DNA from 2 places in the Desulfosporomusa polytropa genome. Region 2 is predicted to be linked to the other one. Evidence: a T-box and tRNA genes for the amino acid it is inferred to sense, from the RefSeq annotation. Region 2 holds a T-box; the other holds one or more tRNA genes.
The links. The T-box of region 2 lies ahead of leuS (leucine--tRNA ligase). A T-box ahead of a tRNA ligase gene usually reads a tRNA of that ligase, here a tRNA-Leu.
Positions count from the first base shown of each region.

Region 1 (8,025 bases), 1.6 Mb from region 2:
AATGATGGATAACTGATGTGCGTCAGCAAATTTTGCTAAGGCCTGTTTGGTGGCAGAACTCATGGTGCGGGTGGTCGGGTTCTGATTTTGCGGCATGAGATACAAGGCCTTAAGAAGCATTTTCTGACAGGTGGCAGCAAGTGCGGTGAAATTGATGTCTTCCCCATTGTAGGGAAGTGGAATCAGACGTATACCCAGAGCAGATGCGGCACCTTTAAGCCCCGGATAGGTCAGTGGATCAGCGCCGACGGCATCTCCGTGTGTGCAGACTGCAAGTAGAGCGGCCATCAGTGCATTTTGTGCACCGCTGGTGAGAAAGACATTTTCTGGATCGGCAGCAAAGCCCTCGCGCTCCATAAGCAGAGCGCCTGCCCGGCGATGCCAGAGCATATCCTGTTCAGTACCGTAGTCAAACCATTTGGTACAGTCAGACTCAGATAAAAGGTCCATGAGCTGGTTGCGTACGTCTTTATAGGAATTCTCGTCTGGCCGCGTAGCACCCATGGGGATGACTTGCGGATTTTTCCAGTTGTCCGGCCATAGATAGCGACTGTTCATTACATCATAGGCAATATAGGTGCCACGTCCGATAGTAGTCTGTAGGAGTCCTTTTAGGCTGCAAAGCTTGTAGGCTTTGGTGATGGTGCTGAGGTTGACATCCAGATAGTCAGCCAGCTCGCGCTGGGGCGGCAGTTTGGTCCCAGGTTTTAATTGGCCGCATTGAATAGCCTTTTCCAGTTGTTCAGACAGTTCTTTATATAGAGTACCAGTGCGCTTTTCCAGCCGGGGCCGCCAGTTCATGGGGTAGTTTTCAAAAGAGTTTACAGACACAGGACAACCTCCCTTGGAATAAAATGAAAAATAATTCTCATTTTATTCATTTTAGCATCTTCCAAAGAAAAAGCCTAAAGGCGGTTGAAGAATCTCTTTTGCTTTTTTGCATGAAACTAAATTCCAATATTTTTATAAAATAGACAAGATTAGCCGTCAGTATTAATACTGACGGCTCAGACTGTAGACAAAAGGACAATCACTTCCAGTTTTATGATAAAATAGAACTGGGAGTGATTTCTTATGTATGTGAAGAAAAATAGAATAAATCAAAGACAAATAAAGTTTTTATGTTTAGAAGATTTGGTTCCAGAGAATCATCTTTTACGAGATATAGATAGAGCCATTGATTTTAGTTTCATCTACGATGAGGTAAAAGGATTATACAGCGAAATCGAGTGGGGTAAACCAGGAATTGACCCGGTATCCCTATTTAAAATTGTTTTTATTCAATATCTTTTTGGCATTCGCAGTATGCGTCAAACTATCAAAGAACTTGAAGTCAATATGGCCTATCGGTGGTTTATTGGCTATGATATTGGAGAGCCGATCCCCCACTTTTCAACCTTCGGGAAGAATTACGCCAGACGTTTTAAAGGAACAAATGTGTTTGAACGAATTTTTACTCGGGTTTTGGATGAGATAATCCGTTGCGGCTTTGTTGATGCTAATGCAGCATTCCTTGATGGAACCCATATCAAAGCAAGTGCTAATAAGAAAAAAGCCACTAATAAAATTGTAGAAAAACAGGCAAAACAGTATCAGCAGCAATTAGATGAGGAAATAGCAAAAGATCGAGAGACTCATGGGAAGAAACCACTAAAAAATGATGATGATGATACACCAAAATCTCCGGAAACGAAAAACATTAAGGAAAGTACAACTGATCCAGAAAGCGGCTTGTTTCATAAAGGTGAGCATGAAAAGTGCTTTGCCTATGTGGCAAATACAGTCTGTGACCGACATAACTTCATACTCGATTTTGAAGTAGGCGCAGGCAATATACATGACAGTAGAATGTTTGATGGAGTGTACGAGAAACTGATCCGTAAATTTCCTGAAATTCAAGTGATTGCCATAGATGCTGGATATAAAACTCCGTGGATTATGAAGCAAATCATAGATAGTAATAGAATACCAGCCGTTCCATATAAGCGTCCTATGACGAAATCTGGTTTTTTTAAGAAGTATGAATATGTCTATGATGAATATAACGACTGCATCCTTTGTCCTGCCAATCAGGTGTTACCTTACAGTACAACCAATCGCGAAGGATATCGAGAATATAAAAGTGATCCGAATTACTGTAAAGACTGTAAGTTTCTAAATCAGTGTACGCAAAGTAAAGCGCAGCAAAAAATAGTTACGCGCCATGTATGGGAACCGTATATGGAATTAGCGGAAGACTATCGGCATACCCCCATGTATCGAGAGATTTATCAAAAGAGAAGTCAAACGATAGAACGCGTGTTTGCCGATGCTAAAGAAAAACATGCCATGAGATACACCCAATTGCGTGGTCTGCAAAAAGTTAAGATGCAGGTGACGCTCACTTTTGCGTGCATGAATTTAAAAAAGTTAGCAACCTGGAAACGAAGAAAGGGGCTCTTAGCTCCTGTTTCCCAAGTTTATTCGCAATTTAAACCATCACTGATTAATTTTTTGTTTATTTCTTTCAAAAAGGCACCTTACGCAAAGCGTAAGGTGCCTTTTTGTCGACGATCTGAGCCGTCAGTATTAATACTGACGGCTTGTTATATTTATGCCGGGATCGGCTCCCGGCTGGCCTACTCACTGCTGACGTCCAGTATCCAAGATAACTCTGCTATCTATAATTTTACCATTGCAAAATCAATTGCTCTATGCAATGATTTTGTAATTTAACATACTAACAGGAAGTACGCCTAGTAAACAAACGGATCTTTGCTTCAATCACATGTTTTTATATGATTGAAAACCTTTTATTTGCGACGTTTGCGTTTATCCATAAGGATACCTAGCTGCACCTGTTTATTACTAAGTTGTTTGCGTAGATTCTCCTTATTATCCTCACACAAACAGACCTGTAGAAGACTCTCTAATGATACAATCTCCCGTTTTAGCGCCATCTCAGTCGGAAGAACACCGTTATTTTTTAGTATTTTATACGAAGAGCGGAGTTCTTGTGGTATCTGAGCATCATCAAAGACTAGCGGTTTTCCTTTGCCGGGCAAATTATCAAGTTCACCTTGTTCAATTGCCTCTTGTATTTTCTGTTCCGCAATCCTAAAAAAGAAGAAATCACTCATACTTCATCGTTCCTCCTGCATAGTGGTAGCGGTAAAATTATTAAAAGTATTCTATGCTACCATATTACCACGGTTTTTTTGACATGTCACTGCCATCTTGCCCGTCACACCGAAGGATACAGGAGACGATTTCCAAGCTATTAGAAAGTCTAATTGAGTATCCGAGCCTTCAAAATAGTGGTATATGCTTTTTGTATTATTCCATAAAATACCTAGATGAAAAAGTCGTCTTTGGACCTTTTTTTCCTTAATACTTTTGGTAATTTGTGCGATAACATAGGCAAAACGATCCTTCTAAACCTTTGAATCCATTATTTATAGCTTCAACTTTGCAGCAATTTTAATAGAAAGGAATTAGACCGAAATGTTTAAAAAATCAGCTACTGTACTGCTACTTGCCTTCTGTGTTTCAGCTTCCCAGCCAGCTCCCGCTTATGCGGGGTTCTTTTTATTCAACATCATTAATGATGTTTTTGGTGGAGGGCACAAAAACATCGGTTCCTCTACCCAATCCCAATCGTCAAATACCAGTATTACTGCACTGAAATTAGGCATGCGTAATAGTCAAGTTGTCGATATGCAAAAATACCTGATTAAAGCCAAATATCTTGGCGGTAAAGCTGATGGGGTATTTGGGTATCAAACACAACAAGCTGTTAAGATGTTTCAAAGAGATTGCGGATTAGTGGAAGATGGTATTGTTGGAAAAAAAACAATGAATGCCCTTAAAAATTTTAAAGGTACTCGTCCGAAAACCTCTCCTTTACCCCGTAAGCCAACATATAATCCGCCGAAAAAAGATAGCGACGTACCAGAATACCTATATGCTTTGCCAATGCTTGTTACTGCATATACCCGCTATGACCAGGATTGCACCGACTATACATATATGGGTACCTATCTGCGCAGAGGGCTATGCGCGGTTGACCCAGATGTAATTCCACTTGGAACAAAACTTTACGTTCCAGGATATGGCAAAGCCATTGCAGATGACATAGGGGGAGCGATAAATGGCAATCACATTGATTTAGCAATGGATACTCAAGATGAAGCGTTCGAATGGGGAAAGCGTAATGTGACCGTATATGTTTTAAAAACTTGATAAACGGACAAGTAAAGGTGACTTTTCAGTACAGATTACTTTTAACGAAATATTATAGAAAAGCGACAATACCCCCATAAGGAGCCGTGATTGGCTTACCCTATGGGGATTTATTTTTTTAACGAATTGATATTATCTTCTAAGCGTATATTCCCGTAACATCCTCTTTACACATTAGAACATTTGTTCTATAACAAATGTTCTAATGCAAGGAGGCACTTTTTTGTCTCGGAAACCGAGACGCTAGAGAAGACCATTGATACTACCCGTAAACGGTTTGGACATTACAGTGTCCAACGCTGCGCCATGCTGCTTGATCGTCAGTTAACTGGCTTCAATCCGAAGGATGACCATACGATTCATCCGGTATCTTATTTTAAGTAGGTGAGTTATGTGGGGAAAGTACACATAGAAGTAGTAGCCAAACACGATAAAGAAGGCAGAATCAGACCACTTTCCCTGATATGGGAAGATGGCCGGAAATTCCCGATTGACCGTGTAGTAGATATTCGCCAAGCGGCATCATTAAAGGCAGGTCTGCAAGGTATGCGCTACACCTGCCGGATTGCCGATAAGGAAGTATATCTATTTTGTGATGAGGGTAAGTGGTTAGCATGTCCATAATCTACTATGTTGACATTAATGAGGCCATCTGATATAGTAATAAATCCAAGGACGCGGGAGTGGCGGAACTGGCAGACGCACTAGACTTAGGATCTAGCGCCGTGAGGCGTGCAGGTTCAATTCCTGTCTCCCGCACCATAAGCAGAGAGCCCAAGAAGACGAGTCGTGAGGCGAAGTCTGATTGGTGCGAATCGCTTAGTTCTGACGAACATCCTTTTTAAATTTCCATTGCCGGAGTGACGTAATTGGCAGACGTAGCAGACTCAAAATCTGCCGGGGGCAACCCCGTGTCGGTTCGAGTCCGACCTCCGGCACCATATAAGTCCGCGTAGCTCAGCCGGATAGAGCACCGGCCTTCTAAGCCGTGGGTCTGGTGTTCGAATCCCTTCGCGGACGCCATAAAAAGATCGGGGCGTGGCTCAGTTTGGTAGAGTACCTGGCTTGGGACCAGGGGGCCGCAGGTTCGAATCCTGCCGCTCCGACCAAAGTATTATTGACAAGCTAATCTAAGGCTGATAGAATATAAAATCCATATTGGGGTTATAGCTCAGTTGGTTAGAGTGCTTCGTTGACATCGAAGAGGCCGGCGGTTCGAGTCCGTTTAACCCCACCAAAAAGGAATCTATAGGTCAGTTTGGTAGATCATCCGGATCATAACCGGCGGGTTCTAGGCTAAAAACCTAGTAATACACACAGGGGTATAGCTCAATTGGTAGAGTAGCGGTCTCCAAAACCGTTGGTTGAGGGTTCAAGTCCTTCTGCCCCTGCCAACGAATTAAAGATCAGCTAACTGGTCTTTTTTACTGACATAAAATTTGTTGACATAATTAATCCGAAAAGATGGCGATATGGCCAAGTGGTAAGGCTAAGGTCCGCAAGACCTTGATCCCCTAGTTCAAATCTGGGTGTCGCCTCCAATAAAATGCCTGGAATGCATGTTATCTTAGATATGTCCAACCTACTTTACTATATAGGGAATTTAATGGTATGTAGCTGTCGAGCCACCTTTGAGTGGAGGACAAAAACAAACTTAAGGATACCCACCTGCTAGGTGCAGGTTTGGACATACAAAGAGACGACATTTTGGGCAACTAATAATTAATTACCAATAAGTAACATTTGACGTAATAACAGTAACGTGATAATCTATAAAAGTCGCTATGAGCGGCGGAAGTAATTGGAAAAATAAATAGTGTTGACATAAACAAATAAAAATGCTATTATAATATTCCGCCGTTGAGTAAACGACAACGTTCCCTGAAAACTGAACAATGTAAGTAATGCATCATAAATGCCAGATGTGCGGTTGTATGTCGCTTGCGACATACAACACAAAAACAATTTTTAAATTGATTTATAGAGCCAACAAATGGCTTCATATAATGTAGTCACTCTGTGACTTTGAACTTGTGCCTGGTGCGTCTATTAATGTAGTTTGTCTACTTTAATTAAGATAGCAATGGTATTTAAGTTTATAAGCTCATAGACGGCATACCTTTATTGGAGAGTTTGATCCTGGCTCAGGACGAACGCTGGCGGCGTGCCTAACACATGCAAGTCGAACGGAGTATCCAGCAATGGATGCTTAGTGGCGAACGGGTGAGTAACGCGTAGACAACCTGCCTCTAAATTGGGGACAACACCGCGAAAGTGGTGCTAATACCGAATGTGGTATCTTAGTCGCATGACTAAGATAAGAAAGGTGGCCTCTATTTATAAGCTACCGATTAGAGATGGGTCTGCGTCTGATTAGCTAGTTGGTGAGGTAATGGCTCACCAAGGCAACGATCAGTAGCCGGTCTGAGAGGATGAACGGCCACACTGGGACTGAGACACGGCCCAGACTCCTACGGGAGGCAGCAGTGGGGAATCTTCCGCAATGGACGAAAGTCTGACGGAGCAACGCCGCGTGAGTGAAGAAGGTCTTCGGATTGTAAAGCTCTGTCGTTTGGGACGAACGTGGGATGTGTGAATAATGCATTCTAATGACGGTACCAAAGGAGGAAGCCACGGCTAACTACGTGCCAGCAGCCGCGGTAATACGTAGGTGGCAAGCGTTGTCCGGAATTATTGGGCGTAAAGGGCGTGTAGGTGGATTCTTAAGTCGTGTGTCTAAGTGCGGGGCTCAACCCCGTATAGGCGCAGGAAACTGGGAATCTTGAGTGCAGGAGAGGAAAGTGGAATTCCCAGTGTAGCGGTGAAATGCGTAGATATTGGGAGGAACACCAGTGGCGAAGGCGACTTTCTGGACTGTGTCTGACACTGAGGCGCGAAAGCTAGGGGAGCGAACGGGATTAGATACCCCGGTAGTCCTAGCCGTAAACGATGGGTACTAGGTGTAGAGGGTATCGACCCCCTCTGTGCCGCAAGCTAACGCAATAAGTACCCCGCCTGGGGAGTACGGCCGCAAGGTTGAAACTCAAAGGAATTGACGGGGGCCCGCACAAGCGGTGGAGTATGTGGTTTAATTCGACGCAACGCGAAGAACCTTACCAGGGCTTGACATTGAGTGAAAGACTAAGAGATTAGTTCCTATCTTCGGATACACGAAAACAGGTGGTGCATGGCTGTCGTCAGCTCGTGTCGTGAGATGTTGGGTTAAGTCCCGCAACGAGCGCAACCCTTATCCTTTGTTGCCAGCGAGTAATGTCGGGAACTCAAGGGAGACTGCCGTCGACAAGACGGAGGAAGGCGGGGATGACGTCAAGTCATCATGCCCCTTATGTCCTGGGCTACACACGTACTACAATGGGCTTAAACAAAGCGAAGCAAGACCGCGAGGTCAAGCAAAACGCATAAACAAGCTCTCAGTTCGGATCGGAGGCTGCAACTCGCCTCCGTGAAGTCGGAATCGCTAGTAATCGCAGGTCAGCATACTGCGGTGAATACGTTCCCGGGCCTTGTACACACCGCCCGTCACACCACGAAAGTTGACAACACCCGAAGCCGGTGGGGTAACCGATTCGACATTGGATTTTCGACATACGACAATCGAAAGGAAAGACGAAAGTCTTGCAAGAACCCAATCGAAAGTCAAAGGTCGAAGGTCGAATGTCGAACCGGGGCTAGCCGTCTAAGGTGGGGCCGATGATTGGGGTGAAGTCGTAACAAGGTAGCCGTATCGGAAGGTGCGGCTGGATCACCTCCTTTCTAGGGATAAGCAGAGAGCCAGGTTTTTAG
Region 1 covers NZ_AP042400.1:2,263,221-2,271,245, reverse strand. Annotated here, with positions in the region: gene ACZ449_RS12530 (aminotransferase-like domain-containing protein) at 1-831, opposite strand, end outside; partial or broken gene ACZ449_RS12525 (IS1182 family transposase) at 1,075-2,421, shown strand; gene ACZ449_RS12520 (DnaJ family domain-containing protein) at 2,793-3,119, opposite strand; gene ACZ449_RS12515 (3D domain-containing protein) at 3,484-4,221, shown strand; gene ACZ449_RS12510 (hypothetical protein) at 4,615-4,845, shown strand; tRNA gene ACZ449_RS12505 (tRNA-Leu) at 4,899-4,983, shown strand; tRNA gene ACZ449_RS12500 (tRNA-Leu) at 5,076-5,162, shown strand; tRNA gene ACZ449_RS12495 (tRNA-Arg) at 5,168-5,244, shown strand; tRNA gene ACZ449_RS12490 (tRNA-Pro) at 5,254-5,330, shown strand; tRNA gene ACZ449_RS12485 (tRNA-Val) at 5,382-5,458, shown strand; tRNA gene ACZ449_RS12480 (tRNA-Trp) at 5,540-5,615, shown strand; tRNA gene ACZ449_RS12475 (tRNA-Cys) at 5,688-5,762, shown strand; RNA gene ssrS (6S RNA) at 5,766-5,939, shown strand; rRNA gene ACZ449_RS12465 (16S ribosomal RNA) at 6,343-7,995, shown strand.
Region 1: it encodes a tRNA-Leu, which carries the amino acid that the T-box ahead of leuS (leucine--tRNA ligase) is inferred to sense. The anticodon was not compared.

Region 2 (8,025 bases):
GCTTTGTTATGATAGATGTATTGAAAATCAGAATCAAGCCCATAAAATACGTCATTTGCCAAATTCATGGTTAAACTTAAGCCACCATTGATTTCTTTAATGCCCAAATTAACAGGTGGCCTGCTGTTAATGATGGTGAGGTTCGCAATTTTTTGGTCGTTAATTACAGCGGTAAATGGCGCTGTTCCCATAGTCTTCAAAAAATGCAAGAGATTTGTATTGGTAAGTTTAAAGTGCCGTGAGTCGCTAAAGGCTGAATGGGATGAAGAACTTGAAAAGCCTGGATAGTTCCAAAAGATGCGCTCCTTTTCTTCTTTATAAGCCTGGTGTAACATGTTTAGTAATATAACTGACAAATCATCAAACTGTACTTTCTGAGGTAGTAAAGTCAAGTTTTTGCCAAAAATAATTTCTTGGTTTGTATCTAAAGCGACAAGTAATTGTGGAATATCTTTCAGTACATACATGCGATCAGAACCAATGGTAAACTCTAAGTAGCTTATTTTTCTAGTATTGTATACATAGAATCCATACGTAGGAGTAAGCTTCACCAAATGAGTTGCATCTGCTTTTTCAGAAGTCATCTCGGTAGCCTGATTCTGAAAAAAATTAAGCATTTCCTGCGTGGACCGTGTTAGCGGCACTTGTTTTAATGTACCAAAATAGTCTGGCCAAGCATGCTGAATGGCTTTTAATACGGCAACAACATGTTTACAGGCACCTTTGTGACTATGAAAAGCAGGGCAATCACAGACATAATTTTTTATTTTTTGTTGACCATTAAAAGTCACTGCTACGATATAGAAATATTGGCCGCGCACCCGAGCCTCAAAGGTATTATCTTGGCGCGACAAATGTAAGTTATCAACACAATTGTTGTGATAATAATGACTGCCTCTCATATAAGAGGCGTCAGAATCTGCTTCAGCTTTAATTATTTCGTCTGTTAACATGTGGCTTCCCTTCCGGTTCTATCAGTAGTCCAATTAGTATTAATTATCCTGTGGTAGGTAAAAATCCTGCATTAGTATTCCCATTATATTATTCTTCAGCATACATTATAGGGACGGCGTATCGCTAAGCTAGAATAATTTAGGGCGGGGTTGAAACATGAGCTATCGTAAAATGGATGATTATTTCCGGAAGTTAGTGACCGGAACAGAAACAAAGATACTATTAGCAAATGGCAAATATGTTACAGCCATTAATTTTGATAATGCGGCTACTACGCCGCCGTTTTGCTCTGTATTGAATGAAATAGCCCGATTTTCACCCTGGTATGCTTCTGTCCATCGTGGAAAAGGCTATAAGTCCATTCTTACTTCTGAAGTTTATGAGCATGGCCGGGACGTGGTACGAAAATTTGTTAAAGCAGATAAACGTGACGCTGTAATTTTTACCAAGAATACCACAGAATCAATTAATATGTTAGCATATGCGCTTACCAATCAGAGTGAGCAGCAGGTTGTTTTGTCAACAGACATGGAACACCTTGCCAATGATATGCCTTGGCGGGATAAGTTCATTATTGATTATATAACACTAACTAAGTCGGGCAGGTTGTCGCTACAAGACTTGGAATCAAAGCTTAAGGCATATGAAAACCGGGTGAAACTTGTAACTGTAACAGGCGCTTCCAATGTTACCGGCTATGTTAATCCGATAAATGAGATTGCTCAATTGGCTCACCAATACGGAGCTAAGATTCTGGTAGACGGTGCCCAGTGGGTGCCACATATGCCTGTTGATATGAAACCATATAATTCCCCTAAACATATTGATTACTTGGCTTTTTCTGCACATAAAATGTATGCACCCTTTGGGACAGGGGTCCTCATTGGGCCCAAAGAAACGTTTGAGAAGGCTGTTCCTGTATATCAGGGTGGGGGAGCTGTTGGATTGGTTTCACATCAAACAATTGAATGGGATAATCCACCAGCCAAGTATGAAGCCGGGACACCTAATATGATGGGTGTGTTAGCCCTTATTACAGCAATAGAGACATTAAATGAACTAGATATAAACAATATTTGTCAGTATGAACGGGAATTGATTGAGTATACTATCGGTGGATTGTCAGCGATACCGGGAATTACCCTATATTGTACTGGAAATAATAACCCAGAACGAGTGAGCCTGATATCTTTTACATTAGAAGGACTGCACCATAGTCAAATAGCTGAAATATTATCTCAGGAAGCAGGTATAGCCGTTCGCAATGGTTTGTTCTGTGCTCATCCGTATGTAGCAAATTTACTAAAAGTAAGTACCGAAGAAATTAACTATTATCAGACCCATGATGATAAAACGATACCAGGATTGGTGCGAATTAGTTTTGGCCTATATAATAATTTGCGGGAGATAGATGTTTTTTTGAAACTATTGTCACATATCGCCAGCCAACGGCAATATTATGCCCGCAAATATGGTTATGTAATAGCGCCTGGACGCTGCGATACCAGCCAGACAAAGGATTATCCATACTGCTAAGACCTGACAAAACCAATACCACCCAGATTCCGCGTACGGGTTCTGGGTGGTATTGGTTTCGTTGACTGACTCTGCATTCATTTAATTATTAGGGCTGGTTGATTTAATCCATTCCTCTAACTTGGACAATACTTCAGCGCGGGCTGTTGCTACTTCTTCGCCTCTCCATTCTTGACCGGTTTCGCTGTCAAACCACGAATCTTTTTGCGAAAAAGTTCCGCTGGGGTACAGTTTTTCTTGGGCAGCATCCAAGATACCATCAAGCATGCTTTGCTTGATGGTTTTTCTGATCATACGGCAGCCGGCCTTCTCGGTAGTTGTAACCTCTATGCCGTCAGGGCCGGCGCTAAGCCCAACATGGGAAAGCAATTTACCTTGTTGACTGGCGGCAGAAATAGCCTGCTTGGCATAAGCGGCGGCCTGCTCCCGCTTAATACTGTCATCATCTACAGTTACTCTTACATTGCCGATAATAAGCTTATACATGACGCACCTCCTTATGAACTATTGTATGACTATTAACTAGAGATAGAACTGCTTTTAACACCTAGGCTATAAGTTGACTTTTATAATTAGTTGTTATATAATGGAACATACAAATCTGAAGAGGCAGAATAGTAAGCTTATAGCACAGTTCAGAAAGTTGGCGGATGTTGCGAGCCAATCTGCGTGATAGTTGAACTCGCTGCTGAGGAGTGGCTGCGAAATTTTAGTAACAGCCGACGTAAGTCTGCGTTATAGGCGAAGAGTGGGTGACTTTGCTCATCAAACAGGGTGGTACCGCGAGAATCTCGTCCCTGGCGTTAGCCACGGGACTTTTTTAATACTATTTGTCCGAGGGGGATTACTCGATGAACGAGAAATACACACCGCGCGAGATTGAGGCCAAATGGCAAAAAATCTGGAGCGAAAACAATGCTTTCTGCACACATATTGACCGCCAGCGACCAGAATACTATGTTCTGGAAATGTTCCCGTATCCGTCTGGAAATTTGCACATGGGCCATGTACGCAATTATTCGATCGGTGATGTTATTGCCAGATTTAAAGTAATGCAGGGTTACAATGTGTTACATCCCATGGGCTGGGATGCTTTTGGCATGCCTGCCGAAAACGCCGCCATCAAGAATGGCATTCATCCTTCGTCATGGACATGGGATAATATTGCTAATATGCGCCGGCAACAGCAAGAGTTAGGCTTATCTTATGAATGGGATCGTGAGGTAGCTACCTGCCATCCCGAGTATTATCATTGGACGCAGTGGCTGTTTTTGCTGTTTTTTGAACGTGGCTTGGCTTACAAAAAGAAAGCAGCGGTGAACTGGTGTAATGACTGCAATACTGTGCTGGCTAACGAGCAGGTAGTTGATGGTCGTTGCTGGCGTTGTGACTCAGTTGTTGTTAAAAAAGACCTTGAACAATGGTTTCTTAAAATAACAGATTATGCGGATCGTCTCTTAGCCGATTTGTCTGAGCTTAAAGGTTGGCCTGATCGGGTCAAAACTATGCAAGAAAACTGGATTGGCCGTAGTGAAGGTGCACAGTTCAGCTTTGCTGTGCCGGAACTTAATGATAAAATTTCTGTATATACTACTCGCCATGACACTGTATTTGGCGTTAGTTATATTGTGCTTGCACCAGAACATTCAATGGTGGACAAGCTTATTGCTGGCAAATCGGAAGAAGCGGCTGTAAAAGCTTTTATAGCCCGCGTTCGTAATCAAAGTGATATTGCCCGCACCTCGAATGAGACAGAAAAAGAAGGTATCTTTACTGGCGCTTATGCCATTCATCCGTTTACTGGTGAACAAGTGCCTATTTGGATTGCCAATTATGTATTGGTAGAATACGGTACTGGTGCAGTTATGGGCGTGCCTGCTCATGACCAACGTGACTGGGACTTTGCCGGTAAGTATGGATTAACTAAAAAAGTAGTAATTCAACCGATGGGCGAAGACATTTCAATTGAGGATATGACCGGAGCGTATGGCGGTCAGGGAACAATGGTTAATTCCGGGGAATTTACCGGTTTGGATAATGAAACCGGTAAGGTGAAGATTGCCCAGTGGTTTGAAACACAGGGAATTGGTAAACGTCGTATTAATTATCGACTGCGTGATTGGCTTATTTCCCGCCAGCGTTATTGGGGTGCGCCTATACCTATCATTTATTGTCCGGATTGTGGCACAGTTCCTGTGCCTAAAGAACAACTTCCGATTCTTCTGCCCGAAAATATTGATTTTGCCAGCGGTTCCGTATCGCCACTGGCGAAAGCTGATGATTTTATTAATTGCACATGTCCTAAGTGTGGCGGCAAAGCGCGGCGCGAAACCGACACGATGGATACTTTTATTTGTTCGTCGTGGTACTATTTCCGTTATACCAGTCCGCATAGTGCGGATCAGCCGTTTGATCCTGACAAAGCTAACTATTGGATGCCTGTTGACCAATATATCGGCGGTATAGAGCACGCTATTTTACACCTTTTGTATTCGCGGTTCTTTACCAAAGTACTAAAAGACGCTGGCTTGGTTAACGTCAATGAGCCGTTTAAAAACCTGTTGACCCAGGGGATGGTCATTAAAGACGGAGCCAAAATGTCTAAATCTAAAGGTAATGTAGTTTCTCCAGAAGAGATTATCGCCAAATATGGTGCTGATACGGCCAGGTTGTTTATGTTATTTGCGGCACCGCCGGAACGTGATCTGGAATGGAGCGATCAGGGAGTAGAAGGCGCATACCGCTTCTTAGGTCGTTTGTGGCGGATAGTCGATCATTATGTGCCGCTAATTAAAACAGAAGTAACAAGTGATGACCCCATAGAATTAACCAAACCTGAAAAGGAATTGCGTCGTATCTTACATGTAACGATCAAACGCGTTAGCGAAGATATTGGTCAGCGTTTCAATTTCAATACAGCCATTAGTGCCATTATGGAATTGGTTAACGCCATGTATGCGCTCAAAGATCAGGGTGTAACACCGAATACAGCTTTGGCGCGGGAAGTGGTATCTGCTCTACTGAAGATGCTGGCACCGTTTGCACCACATATTACGGAAGAACTATGGCAAGAGACTATTGCCGAAGGTAGTGTTCATAAACAGTTCTGGCCTGCCTTTGATGCGGCTGCTTTGGAAGTGGAAGAGGTCGAGATTGTTCTTCAGATTAATGGTAAAGTTCGCGATAAAGTGATTGTACCTGTAGGCCTAACTCCCAAAGAACTTGAAAAGACAGCTCTTGAACAGCAACGGGTTCAGGAACTTATTGCTGGAAAAACAGTAATCAAAGTAATAGCAGTGCCCAAGAAGCTGGTTAATATTGTTATCAAATAGGAATAATAATATAATTAATATGAGGAGGCTAATATAAGTATGCTTACCATTACAAACGTTACAGAGTTCAATGAAGAGGTACTTAAGTCAGATAAACCTGCTCTAGTTGATTTTTGGGCACCTTGGTGTGGTCCCTGTAAGATGGTAGCCCCGGAAGTGGAGACTATAGCCAAAAACTTTGAAGGCCGGGCAGTGGTAGCTAAGGTTAATGTTGATGAACAGCAGGACTTGGCTAGTCATTACAATGTTATGAGTATACCTACATTGGTGATTTTTAAAGCGGGCAGTGAAGTTGGCCGGATTACCGGTTATCGTCCACAAAAAGATATTGCTGATATGTTAGAAAAGGCACTATAAAATAAAACTCCCGGATAGCATCCGGGAGTTTTATTTTTACATAAGCAACTTGTATTTATCTGGAAGTTTTGTCATAATAAAAATACATGAAGAAAGGAGAGAATTTTGGTGTTTACAAGAAAGTTAAATGTACTTATTACTATTATATGTATAAGTATAGCATGTTTCTTACCGGTAATTTCAGCAGCGGAAGAATCAAATGAAAAAGTAGTGATTAACATTCTAACAGTAAATGATTTCCATGGTGCATTGTCTGAGGGGGGCAAGAATCCCGGTATGGCAAAACTAGCCGCTTTTTTGAAAGAAGAGGTGGCTAAGAATCCGGCAGGGACGATTATTGTCAGCGCCGGTGATATGTTTCAAGGAACGCCTGAATCCAATATGCTCTACGGAGAACCAGTAGTTGAAGCTATGAATGAGCTTGGATTTTCGGCGATGGCGATTGGTAACCATGAGTTTGATTGGGGTATCCAGGTGTTAAAAGAACGTATTGCGCAATCAAATTTCCCCTACCTTGCAGCCAATATTATTGATAAAGCTACTGGTCGTGTGGTGAGTTTTGTCAAACCGTACACATTAGTTGAGAAAAACGGTGTAAAAATTGCTATAATCGGTCTGGCAACCCCAGAAACAGCATATAAGACCAACCCTAAGTACAGTAAAAACTATAATTTTGTTAATCCTGCTCAAATAGTGACACAGCTTCTTCCTGAATTAAAACAACAAGGAGCTGATATCATTATCGTATTGTCACATTTGGGCAGCGCCGTTGAACCGCTTACCCAACAGGTTACAGGCGAAGCAGCTGACTTGGCGCGTGAGGTTCCTACTATTGATGCTATTATCTCAGGGCACACGCATATGAAAGTGGCTGGTGAAGTGAATTCAGTACCAGTCATTCAGGCTGCGTACAATGGACGGGCTGTAGGTAAGCTTGCGTTTACCTTTTCCAAGAATAACAGGGAAGTAGTAACAGTAGCGAGCGACGTTACTGAGTTAGCAGTTGATAAATTGGTTGCCGACCCTGCAGTACAGGAAATTGTTGATAAGGTACAGGAAGAAATAGCTCCTGTGAAAAATAAAGTGCTTGGCCAGGCAGTTAATGAAATGCATCATGAAAAATTCACTCATTCTGTTTTAGGTCAATGGGTAACAGATAGTATGCGTCACAGAGTTAAAGCCGATATTGCTTTTGAGAATGGCGGGGGGCTGCGAACCAGTATCTCGGCAGGTACGATCACGTTAGGCAAACTGTACCAAGTAGTACCATTTGACAATACGTTGATCACGGTAGATTTAACTGGTCAACAGGTCATGGCGGTTCTCGAACACGGTATTTATAATAAGCAAATCGGGATGCTGCAGTTTTCTGGTCTTATTGTGGAGTATGATGAATCATTGCCAGATGGTAAGAAGCTTGCTAAAGTAACCTTAAATGATGGCAGTAACCTCAGTCTTACGAAGACATATAAGGTTGTAACAAATGATTTCTTAGCACAAGGCGGAGATGGATTTACCATGTTTAGTCAAGGCAAACATCAATCTGACACTCAGATTCCATTACGAGACTGCCTAATAGAGGCTATAACAAAGACGAAAATCATTAATGCTACTGTCGATTCGCGTTTTAAGGAAGTTATACCAGTAAGCACAGTAAATAGACTTGCATCGTAATAGATAGGAAAGTTTGTGAGGTCAGCAGGGAAGATATTAAAACATGTCGAAATTATCATTAAAACTTGAATTCGAAGGAGACATAAACAAAGATGATAGGTTGTACTAAATTACTTTGCGGCACAGCTACCGTGTCGGATATCGTAAAATATGGGCGCAGTTCACAAAATTT
Region 2 covers NZ_AP042400.1:657,122-665,146, forward strand. Annotated here, with positions in the region: gene ACZ449_RS04720 (DEAD/DEAH box helicase) at 1-953, opposite strand, end outside; gene ACZ449_RS04725 (aminotransferase class V-fold PLP-dependent enzyme) at 1,111-2,490, shown strand; gene ACZ449_RS04730 (hypothetical protein) at 2,572-2,976, opposite strand; T-box leader at 3,086-3,292, shown strand; gene leuS (leucine--tRNA ligase) at 3,342-5,822, shown strand; gene trxA (thioredoxin) at 5,862-6,179, shown strand; gene ACZ449_RS04745 (bifunctional metallophosphatase/5'-nucleotidase) at 6,288-7,853, shown strand; gene ACZ449_RS04750 (radical SAM protein) at 7,946-8,025, shown strand, end outside.